Linked DNA regions of Rhodopseudomonas palustris. Each later gene encodes a partner of the first gene's protein in a complex. Links are inferred from orthologs where the notes say so. Each region holds a gene or a part of one and is shown in the gene's direction. Other genes may lie near its edges.

Region 1 (5,389 bases):
CGCCGCCTGATGGGGGCGGCGCATCTGGTCTCGACCGGCGATCTGCACGTCCAGGTGCCGGTGTCGAAATCCGAGGGCGACCTGTCGCAGCTCGGCATGACCTTCAACAAGATGACTCAGGAGCTGCGCACCCAGCGCGACGAGCTGGTCAGCGCCAGCGAACTGATCGACAGCCGCCGCCGCTTCATCGAGGCGGTGCTGTCGTCGGCCAGCGCCGGCATCATCGGCGTCGACGGTTCGCTCAGCATCGGCATTCTCAACCGTTCGGCCGAGAAGCTGATCGGCCACGCCGAAGCCGAGGCGCTCGGCCATCCGCTGTCCGAGGTGATCCCCGAGCTCGACGAGATCATGGGGACTGCACGCGAGGGATCGCAGCGTCTGGTGCAGGGCCAGATCACCATTGTCCGCGACGGCCGCGAGCGCATCCTCAACGTTCGCGTCACTGCCGAACAGACCGGCCACACCAGCGACAGCTACATCATTACGCTCGACGACATCACCGAACTCGTCTCGGCGCAGCGCACCTCGGCGTGGGGCGATGTGGCGCGCCGGATTGCGCACGAGATCAAGAATCCGCTGACGCCGATCCAGCTCTCGGCCGAGCGGATCAAGCGCAAATTCGGCAAGGTGATCGTCGAGGACAAGAACATCTTCGAACAGTGCACCGACACCATCGTCCGCCAGGTCGATGACATCCGGCGCATGGTCGACGAGTTCTCGCGGTTTGCGCGGATGCCGAAGCCGGTGATCGAAGGCGAGGACGTCGGCGACACCGTGCGGCAGGTGGTTTTCCTGATGCGCGTTGGTCATCCCGATGTCGACATCGAAGCCGAGATCAAGGACGAGCCGCTGCATGCGCGTTTCGACCGTCGCCTGATCTCGCAGGCACTGACCAACATCATCAAGAATGCCACCGAGGCGATTGAGGCCGTGCCGGAAGAAGAACTCGGCAAGGGCAAGATCGAAGTGGTCGCTGCACGCGAGGGCGACGACGTCGTCATCGACGTGATCGACAACGGCATCGGTCTGCCCAAAGAAAGCCGTTCGCGGCTGCTCGAACCCTACGTCACCACCCGTGAGAAGGGCACCGGCCTCGGTCTTGCGATCGTCGGACGCGTGCTGGTCGACCACGGCGGCGGCATTGAACTCAACGACGCATCCCACGTTCGTCCAGGCCAGCGCGGTGCATGGATGCGCCTCCGATTCGCGATGTCCGGTCAGCCGGCGTCACCTCCCGGATCGGGTGAACCAAAACAGCAGGCCGAGAACGAACCAAGGATAGCGGCTGCCAGCGGCAGCTAAAGCGACAGGCGCGACCATGGCGAATGACATTCTGATCGTCGACGATGAAGCGGACATCCGTGATCTCGTTGCCGGTATTCTCGAGGACGAAGGCTTTTCCACCCGCACCGCGCGCGACAGCGATTCGGCGCTGGCCGAAATCGCCAACCGGCGGCCGAACCTGATCTTCCTCGACATCTGGCTGCAGGGCAGCAAGCTCGACGGTCTGCAATTGCTGGAGCAGATCAAGAAGGATCACACCGACGTTCCGGTGGTGATGATCTCGGGCCACGGCAACATCGAAACCGCGGTCGCGGCGATCAAGCGCGGCGCCTACGACTTTATCGAAAAGCCGTTCAAATCCGACCGGCTGATTCTGGTGGCGACGCGTGCCCTCGAAACCTCGCGGCTGAAGCGTGAAGTCCGCGAGCTGAAGCAACTGGCGCCGTCGGCCTCGACGCTGGTCGGCCGCTCGGCCTGCATCAATCAGTTGCGCCAGACCATCGAGCGCGCCGCCAAGGCCAACAGTCGCATCCTCATCGTCGGCCCGTCCGGCGCCGGCAAGGAGCTCGCGGCGCGGACGCTGCACAACTCCTCTTCCCGTGCCGACGGGCCGTTCGTGGTGATCAACGCTGCTGCGATCACTCCGGAGAAAATGGAGATCGAACTGTTCGGCGTCGAAGCCAACGGCGAGCATTCGCGCAAAGCCGGCGCGCTCGAAGAGGCGCACGGTGGCACGCTGTTCATCGATGAAATCGCCGACATGCCGCGCGAGACCCAGAACAAGATTCTGCGCGTCTTGGTCGAACAGACCTTCCAGCGCTGCGGTGGCACCACCAAGGTCAATGTCGACGTCCGCATCATCTCGTCGACCGCGCGCAACCTCGAAGAGGAGATCACCGCCGGCCGTTTCCGCGAAGATCTGTATCACCGGCTGTCAGTGGTGCCGATCCGCGTGCCGCCGCTGTCCGAGCGCCGCGACGATATTCCGGAACTGATCGAGTACTTCATGGAGCAGATCTCGGCGGCGACCGGCCTGCCGCGCCGGCAGATCGGCCAGGACGCCATGGCGGTGCTGCAATCGCATGTATGGCCCGGCAACGTCCGCCAGCTCCGCAACAACGTCGAGCGGCTGATGATTCTGGCCGGCGGCGGTCCGGATGCGGTGATCACCGCCGACATGCTGCCGCAGGATGTCGGTTCGATGGTGCCGACGATGCCGACCGGCAACAACGGCGAGCACATTATGGGCCTGCCGCTGCGCGAGGCCCGCGAGGCGTTCGAGCGCGATTATCTGATCGCTCAGATCAGCCGGTTCTCCGGCAACATCTCGCGCACCGCCGAATTCGTCGGGATGGAGCGCTCGGCGCTGCATCGCAAGCTCAAGGCGCTCGGCGTCGGCTAAGTCTTCCTTCAATCCGTATCTCAGACCTGGAATCCGATCGATGTCGCGCATCGCCTATGTCAACGGCCGCTATCTCGACATGCGCGATGCGAGCGTGAACATCGAAGACCGCGGCTATCAGTTCGCCGATGGCGTCTATGAGGTCTGCGAAGTCCGCGGCGGCAAGCTGGTCGACATGCCGCGGCACCTGGCGCGGCTGCAGCGCTCGCTCGGCGAATTGCGGATCAAGGTGCCGATGCCGCTCGCGGCGCTGACGGTCGTGATGCATGAAGTGGTGCGGCGCAACCGGGTGAACTACGGAATCGTCTATCTGCAGGTGACGCGCGGCGTCGCGCGGCGCGATCACGGCTTTCCGGCCGCACCGGTGAAGCCTGCGGTTGTGGTGACGGCGCGCAGCCTTGATCCGGCCAAGGGGCAGGCCAACGCCGCTCACGGCATCAAGGTGATCACGCTGCCGGAGAACCGTTGGCCGCGGGTCGATATCAAGTCGACGGCGCTGCTTCCGAACGTGCTGGCCAAGCAGGCGGCGCGCGAGGCCGGTGCCTACGAGGCGTGGTACGTCGACCGCGACGGTTATGTCACCGAAGGCGCCTCCAGCAACGCCTGGATCGTCACCAAAGAGGGCCGGGTGGTGACCCGCTCGGCCGAGGCCGGCATTCTCCCCGGCGTCACCCGTGCGGTGCTGATGGATGCGTTCGAAGCGCTGCAGGTTCGGTTCGAGGAGCGGCCGTTCACGCCGGCCGAGGCCGCCAGTGCCGCCGAGGCATTCGTCACCGCGTCCAGCCAGATCGTGATGCCGGTGGTGGCGATCGACGGGCAGCCGATCGGCGACGGCAAGCCGGGCGCATTGGCCAAACGTCTAAGAGAGCAGTTTCACCGATTTGCGGTGTTTTCTTAAGCTTTGCGGCGCGGGGAGCATCCACTCGGGGTTTTAGTTGCTTGCTTAAAAGCCATGCCTACCCTCTAATCGGACCGTCGGCTTCTGGAGGGGGATCTCAGAGGAGTCGGCAACCGGGGTGGAGCTCCGATAGAGAGACGCGCACCGGCAAGAAAAGACAAAACCAATTGCGGGATAAAAAATGGCGGCAGACCGCGCACAAAACCTTCAAGACACTTTCCTCAACCACGTACGCAAGACGAAAACTCCCCTGACGATCTTCTTGGTCAACGGGGTGAAGTTGCAGGGTATTGTCACCTGGTTCGATAATTTTTGCCTTTTGTTGCGGCGCGACGGTCATTCGCAGCTCGTCTACAAACACGCGATCTCGACGATCATGCCGGGGGCGCCGATCCAGCTGTTCGAAAGCGGCGAGGACTCGCCAGCTTGAGGCGGGCCTGATTGGAACCCCGCAGCATTGACGGGGGCGCCGATCGTCCGCGATCGGGGCAGGGTGAGACTGGACGAGTCATCGTTGTCGGTCCGTATTTGCGTGTGCGCCGGGGCGATCCGGACGCCGTCGATACGGCCGTTCGCGACAACGACGCGCGGCTGGATGAAGCCGCCGGTCTCGCCCGCGCCATCGACCTCGACGTCGTGGAGGCAGTGCTCACGCCGATCAGCCAGATCCGTCCCGCGACCTATCTCGGCAAGGGTAAGGTCGAGGAGATCGTCGGCCTGATCGCGGCGCACGGCGCCGACCTCATCGTGATGGATTGCGCGCTGTCGCCGATCCAGCAGCGCAACCTAGAGAAGGCCTGGAACGCCAAGGTGCTGGATCGCACCGGCCTGATCCTGGAAATCTTCGGGCGCCGCGCCAAGACCCGCGAAGGCACGCTCCAGGTCGAACTGGCGCATCTCAACTATCAGCGCTCGCGTCTGGTGCGATCCTGGACCCATCTCGAACGCCAACGCGGCGGCTTCGGCTTCATGGGTGGCCCCGGTGAAACCCAGATCGAGGCCGACCGCCGGCTGATCGGCGAGCGCATCACCAAGCTCGAAGCCGAGCTGAAGAAGGTGCAGGCGACGCGCCGGTTGCATCGCGCCGGCCGGCAGCGCGTACCGTATCGCGTGGTCGCGCTGGTCGGCTACACCAATGCCGGCAAGTCGACGCTGTTCAATCGCCTGACGCGCGCCGATGTGCAGGCCGCCGATATGCTGTTCGCCACGCTCGATCCGACGCTGCGCGCGATCCAGCTGCCGCACGGCGGCAAGGCGATGCTGTCCGACACTGTTGGATTCATCTCCAATCTGCCGACCCAGCTCGTCGCCGCGTTCCGCGCGACGCTGGAAGAAGTGCTGGAAGCCGATCTGATCCTGCACGTCCGCGACATCAGCCACGAGGATGCCGAAGCCCAGCAGCACGACGTCGACAACGTGCTGCGCCAGCTCGGCGTCGATGCGGCCAGCGGCCGAATTGTCGAAGTCTGGAATAAGATCGACCGCTTCGAGCCCGAGCAGCGCGACGAGCTGAAGAACATCGCGGCGCGCCGGCCCGAAGATCATCCATGCCTGCTGGTGTCGGCGGTGAGCGGCGAGGGCGTCGACGAGCTGCTGCTCTCGATCGAACAGCGCCTGGCTGCCACGCGCACCGTGCTCGATCTGTCGATCGATGCGGCGGACGGTGCCGGCGTGAGCTGGCTCCATCGCAACACCGAGGTGCTGGCGAAGGATCTGGTCGACGGCCGCTACGCCATGACGGTGCGGGTCGAGGACAACAAGCGCGACATCGTGATCGACCGTTTCGGCGCGCTGCCGCGGCCGGA
Region 2 (5,706 bases), 870 kb from region 1 along the record:
GATGGAAGACTGGAGCGGGTGAAGGGAATCGAACCCTCGTATTCAGCTTGGAAGGCTGCTGCTCTACCATTGAGCTACACCCGCGATGCAGCCCCCGTAACACGTTCGCCCGGGGCTCTCAACTCCCCTCGCCGGCGCGCCACCAACTTCTGTCGTCCGACCGCCCATAGCTCGCCAGACCGCTGCCCGACCGTCTTGCCCCGGCCCCGCGGCCGGTCGACCCCGGCGCTTGCCTCGCGACGGAACAGAATCGTTCGTCCCCGGTTCTCCGGTCGAGCCGCGGGAGGCGGACCATTCGGGCGGAGGCGACGATGGGATTTTTCAGCAAGGACATTCAGACGATGGAGGACCTGCTGCTGCACGGCGTCCGCGACATCTATTACGCCGAACAGAAGATCACCAAGGCGCTGCCGAAGATGATCGAGCAGGCCACCAATCGCGATCTGTCGCTGGGCCTGACATCGCATCTGGAAGAGACCCAGAAGCAGATCGAACGGCTCGACCAAGTGTTCAAGAAGCTCGGACAGAAGCCTTCGGGGGTGAACTGCCCGGCGATCGACGGCCTCATCAAGGAGGCCGACGAGACCGCCGGCGAGATCGCCGACAAGACCGTGCTGGACGCCGCGATCGTCGCCAATGCGCAGGCAGTCGAGCACTACGAGATCGCCCGCTACGGCACCCTGATCGCCTGGGCCGAGGAGCTCGGCCACGACGACATCGTCCGTTTCCTCACCACCAATCTCAACGAGGAAAAGGCCGCCAACACCAAGCTCAACACCGTGGCGCTCCGTAAGGGCGTCAATCGTAAAGCTGCAAGCTGAAAGGAAACAATCTCATGAACCGGACCGCACTCGTTCTCGGCTGTCTGCTCGTCGCCACCCCGGCGCTGGCGCAATCGGTCACCGAGAAAACCGGCGTCAATTCGGTGCTCGGCATCGCGCCAACCACGCCCGATTTCGTCAAGCAGGTCGCGATCAGCGACATGTTCGAGATCCAGTCGAACCAGCTCGCCGAGCGCAAGGGCAATGCCGCTCAGCAAGCGTTCGCCAAGCAGATGATCGCCGATCACACCAAGACCTCGAGTGAGCTCAAGGCGATGGTGTCGGACGGCAAGGTCAAGGCGGAGCTGCCGACCGCGCTCGATTCCGCCCATCAGAGCAAGCTCGACAAGCTGAAGAACGCCAACGGCGCAGAATTCAGCGAGACCTTCGACGAACAGCAGGTCAGCGCACACAAAGACGCGGTGTCGCTGTTCGAACGCTACGCCAAGGGCGGCGACAACGACGCGCTGAAGAAGTGGGCGGGCACCACGCTGCCGAAGCTCCAGCACCATCTCGAAATGGCGCAGCAGCTCGAACGTGACCGCACCAACACCACTTCGGAGTCGAAAGCGAAGAAGTGATCTGAACTCTTACGTATGACGGCCCGGCCCGGCGGAGCAATCCGCCGGGCCGTTTTGTTGTGAGGCGACCGGAACAGCCACGCAGGAACGGAGCCGCTTGCGCTGCATTGGGCCCGGCGATCTCCAACCTCGGGAAACCTCCTCATGGCAAAATCTGCGAAACCGACCAAAAACCGGATGGCGACCATTCACGACCAGAAGATGTCGCGCGGCGAAGGCGGCGAGCTGCACCAGACCGCCGAGGATCTCGGCACCGAGGTGATGACCACCGCGCAAGGCGGCCCGATCTCCGACGACCAGAACACCCTGAAGATCGGCCCGCGCGGACCGGCGCTGATCGAGGACTTTCACTTCCGCGAAAAGATCTTTCATTTCGACCACGAGCGAATTCCCGAACGCGTGGTGCATGCCCGCGGCTACGGCGCGCACGGCTTTTTCGAAACGACCCATTCGCTGGCGAAGTTCTCCCGCGCCGATCTGTTCCAGCGCGTCGGCGAACGCACTCCGGCGTTCGTGCGCTTCTCCACTGTTGCCGGCAGCAAGGGCTCGGTCGATCTCGCCCGCGATGTGCGCGGCTTTGCGGTCAAGATCTACACCAAGGAGGGCAACTGGGATCTGGTCGGCAACAACATTCCGGTGTTCTTCATTCAGGATGCGATCAAGTTTCCCGACCTGATCCATTCGGTGAAGGAAGAGCCCGACCGGGCGTTTCCGCAGGCGCAATCGGCCCACGACAATTTTTGGGACTTCATCAGCCTAACGCCCGAAAGCATGCACATGGTGATGTGGGTGATGTCGGACCGAGCAATCCCCCGCTCGTTCCGTTTCATGGAGGGCTTCGGCGTCCACACCTTCCGCCTCGTCAATGCCGAGGGCGAATCCACCTTCGTCAAGTTTCACTGGAAGCCCAAGCTCGGGATGCAGTCGGTGCTGTGGAACGAGGCGGTGAAGATCAACGGCGCCGATCCTGACTTCCATCGCCGGGATCTGTGGACCGCAATCTCGACCGGAAATTTCCCGGAATGGGAGCTGCGGGTACAGCTGTTCGATCAGGAATTCGCCGACAAGTTCGATTTCGACATCCTCGACGCCACCAAGATCATCCCGGAGGAGATCATCCCGCCGGTGCCGGTGGGTCGCCTCGTGCTCGACCGGATGCCGGACAATTTCTTCGCCGAGACCGAGCAGGTTGCGTTCATGACTCAGAACGTGCCGCCGGGGATCGATTTCTCCAACGATCCGCTGCTGCAGGGCCGCAACTTCTCCTATCTCGACACTCAGCTGAAACGGCTCGGCAGTCCGAATTTCGCGCATCTGCCGATCAACGCCCCGAAATGTCCGTTCGCTCACTTCCAACAGGACGGTCACATGGCGATGCACAACCCGGTCGGACGCGCCAACTATCAACCGAACTCGCACGGCCTGGGTCCGCGCGAGTCTCCGCAGCGCGGCTTCGTGCCGTTCCCTGAGGCCGAAGAAGGCGCCAAGGCGAAGTTTCGCGCCGAGAGCTTTGCCGATCACTACAGCCAGGCGCGGCAATTCTACCTCAGCCAGACCCGAACCGAGCAGCACCACATCGTTTCGGCACTGACGTTCGAACTCAGCAAGGTCGAGATTCCGGTGATCCGCGAACGCGTGCTGTCGCATCTGCTGCTCATCGACGAGACGTTGGCGACCAACGTCGCCAACCGGCTGGGCATCAAGGCAATGCCGAAGCCCGCGGACTCTGCGGTGCCGACGCGGCAGGACCTGCCGCCCTCACCCGCGCTCTCGATCATCGAGAACGGACCGGAGCGGTTCGAAGGCCGCAAGCTCGGCATCCTGATCACCGACGGCACCGACGCGGCGCTGCTGAAGAGCTTGCAGAAGGCTGTCGAGAAGGCGGGCGCGACGTTCGAACTGATCGCACCCCGCGTCGGCGGCGTAATCGCGAGCGACGGCAGCGAGATCGCCGCGCACCAGATGATCGATGGCGGACCGTCTGTCCTGTACGACGCGGTGGCGCTGCTGCCAGGCGATGATGAAATCGACGACCTGCTGCAGGAATCAACCGCCCGCGACTTCGTCGCCGACGCCTTCGCGCATTGCAAGTTCATCGGCTACGTCGCCGCCGCCCGGCCGCTATTCGCCAAAGCCGGCATCGGCGACGACCTCGATGAAGGCTGCATCGAGCTCGCCGCGCGTAAGGATGCCGGCGCCTTCGTCGATCAGCTCGGCAAGCTCCGGGTGTGGGCGCGCGAATCCGTCGTCAAAATGCGCTGAGGCGGCTGGCCGATGCCGGCGCTGAGCCGCCGGCATCGCTCCACTTTGCCTCATCAGCAGGCACTATGGAACCGGATCCCGGCTCGCGCATTGTTGGCAGTCACGGGTATGGGGCTGTTCATGACACGACCGTCGGTGCTTTTCGTCCGAGGGCTCGCTCGAAGCGTGCGCCCCCACTCGGATGAATTCACACCGCTTGTGCAGGAGCCGCGCCAATGACCGACACCAACGAAACGCTGGAGCTGCCGCCGGAGACCAAGCCGGCAGAACCTGCAGCGAAGCCGCAGGCGGTCCCCGGCTACAACGTTTTCAACGACACTAAAGCGGTTCGCGAGGGTCTGCCTTATCCGCTCGGCTCGTGCTGGGACGGCCATGGTACCAACTTCGCGCTGTTCTCCGCCAACGCCACCAAGGTCGAGGTCTGCCTGTTCGATGGCGACACCGAGCGTCGGATCGAGCTGCCCGAATATACCGACGAGGTGTTTCACGGCTACATCCCCGATATCGGCCCCGGCACCTTCTATGGCTATCGCGTCTATGGACCGTACGAGCCGGAGAACGGTCACCGCTTCAATCCGAACAAGCTGCTGCTCGACCCTTACGCGCGCGCCCACGCCGGCTTGCTGACCTGGGATCCTGCCGTGTTCGGCTATGTGATGGAGAGCGGCGACGACACCACATTCGACGAGCGAGACAGTGCGCGCTTCGTGCCGAAATGTGTGGTGGTCGATCCCGACTTCGACTGGAAGGGCGAGCCCGGCCGCAAATTCGTGCCGTGGGACCAGGCGATCATCTACGAGACCCACGTCAAGGGTTTCACCAAGCTGCATCCAGAGGTGCCCGAGCATCTGCGCGGAACCTATGCGGGCTTCGGCACCAAGCCGGTGGTCGATTACATTTCCTCGCTCGGCGTCACCGCGGTCGAGTTGTTGCCGATCCACACCTTCGTCAATGACAGCTATCTGCTCGACAAGAACCTGGTGAACTACTGGGGCTACAACACCATCGGTTTCTTCGCGCCCGACCCGCGCTACGCCGCCGACGTGCCCAACAGCTTGCGCGAGTTCAAGGAGATGGTGGCGCGGCTGCACGATGTCGGCCTCGCCGTGATCCTCGACGTGGTTTACAACCACACCGCAGAGGGCAACGAGCTCGGCCCGACGCTATCGTTCAAGGGCATCGACAACGCCAGCTACTACCGGCTGCTGCCGGAGCAGAAGCGCTATTACATCAACGACACCGGCACCGGAAACACCGTCAACCTCACGCATCCGCGCGTGATCCAGATGGTCAACGACAGCCTGCGCTACTGGGCCGGCGAGATGCACATCGACGGCTTCCGGTTCGATCTCGGCACCATCCTGGCGCGCGAGCATTACGGCTTCGACGAACAGAGCGGCTTTTTGAAATCCGTGATGCAGGACCCGCTGCTCAGTTCGGTGAAGCTGATCGCCGAACCTTGGGATTGCGGTCCCGGCGGCTATCAGGTCGGCGGCTTCCCGCCGGGCTGGGCGGAATGGAACGACAAGTTCCGCGACACCGCGCGCGATTATTGGCGCGGCGAAGCCCCGGCGGCGGCGTTGGCGCCGCGGCTGTCTGCCTCCGGTGACGTGTTCAACCGCCAGGGCCGGCGCGCCTGGGCGAGCGTGAACTTCATCACCGCGCATGACGGCTTCACCCTCAATGACTGGGCGAGCTACAACGACAAGCACAACGAGGCCAATGGCGAAGACAATCGCGACGGCCACTCCGACAACCGCTCGTGGAATTGCGGTGCGGAAGGTCCGACCGACGACGAGACCATCCTCAGCCTGCGAGAACGTCAGAAGCGCAACATGCTGGCGACGCTGCTACTCGCCCAAGGCACGCCGATGCTGCTGGCCGGCGACGAGTTTGGCCGCACCCAGAACGGCAACAACAACGCCTACTGCCAGGACAACGAGATCTCCTGGGTGCACTGGGACCACGACGAGGCCGCGCAGCATCTGCGCGCCTTCACCCAGCGGCTGCTGGAATTGCGCCGGACCACGCCAACGCTGCGG

The links.
Region 2: the proteins of hfq (region 1) and katE are in contact, whole or in part, in a crystal structure (PDB 3VU3), measured with the Escherichia coli proteins. The link is inferred for Rhodopseudomonas palustris from one-to-one orthologs.

Annotation. Positions count from the first base shown.
Region 1 is NZ_CP058907.1:2,762,760-2,768,148, forward strand. What follows is about bases 2,593-5,389. They hold hfq (RNA chaperone Hfq), read left to right. Parts: upstream 2,593-3,765; coding sequence 3,766-4,014; downstream 4,015-5,389. Other genes in these bases: ntrX (nitrogen assimilation response regulator NtrX), read left to right, coding at 2,593-2,686; HZF03_RS12625 (D-amino-acid transaminase), read left to right, coding at 2,727-3,584; hflX (GTPase HflX), read left to right, coding at 4,026-5,389. Also shown: HZF03_RS12615 (sensor histidine kinase NtrY-like), read left to right, coding at 1-1,302; more of ntrX, read left to right, coding at 1,319-2,592. UniProt on the Escherichia coli protein: RNA chaperone that binds small regulatory RNA (sRNAs) and mRNAs to facilitate mRNA translational regulation in response to envelope stress, environmental stress and changes in metabolite concentrations.
Region 2 is NZ_CP058907.1:3,635,453-3,641,158, forward strand. Bases 1,162-4,105 are described here. They hold katE (catalase), read left to right. Parts: upstream 1,162-1,546; coding sequence 1,547-3,664; downstream 3,665-4,105. Other genes in these bases: HZF03_RS16645 (DUF4142 domain-containing protein), read left to right, coding at 1,162-1,402; glgX (glycogen debranching protein GlgX), read left to right, coding at 3,880-4,105. In the rest of the region: HZF03_RS16640 (YciE/YciF ferroxidase family protein), read left to right, coding at 312-821; more of HZF03_RS16645, read left to right, coding at 836-1,161; more of glgX, read left to right, coding at 4,106-5,706.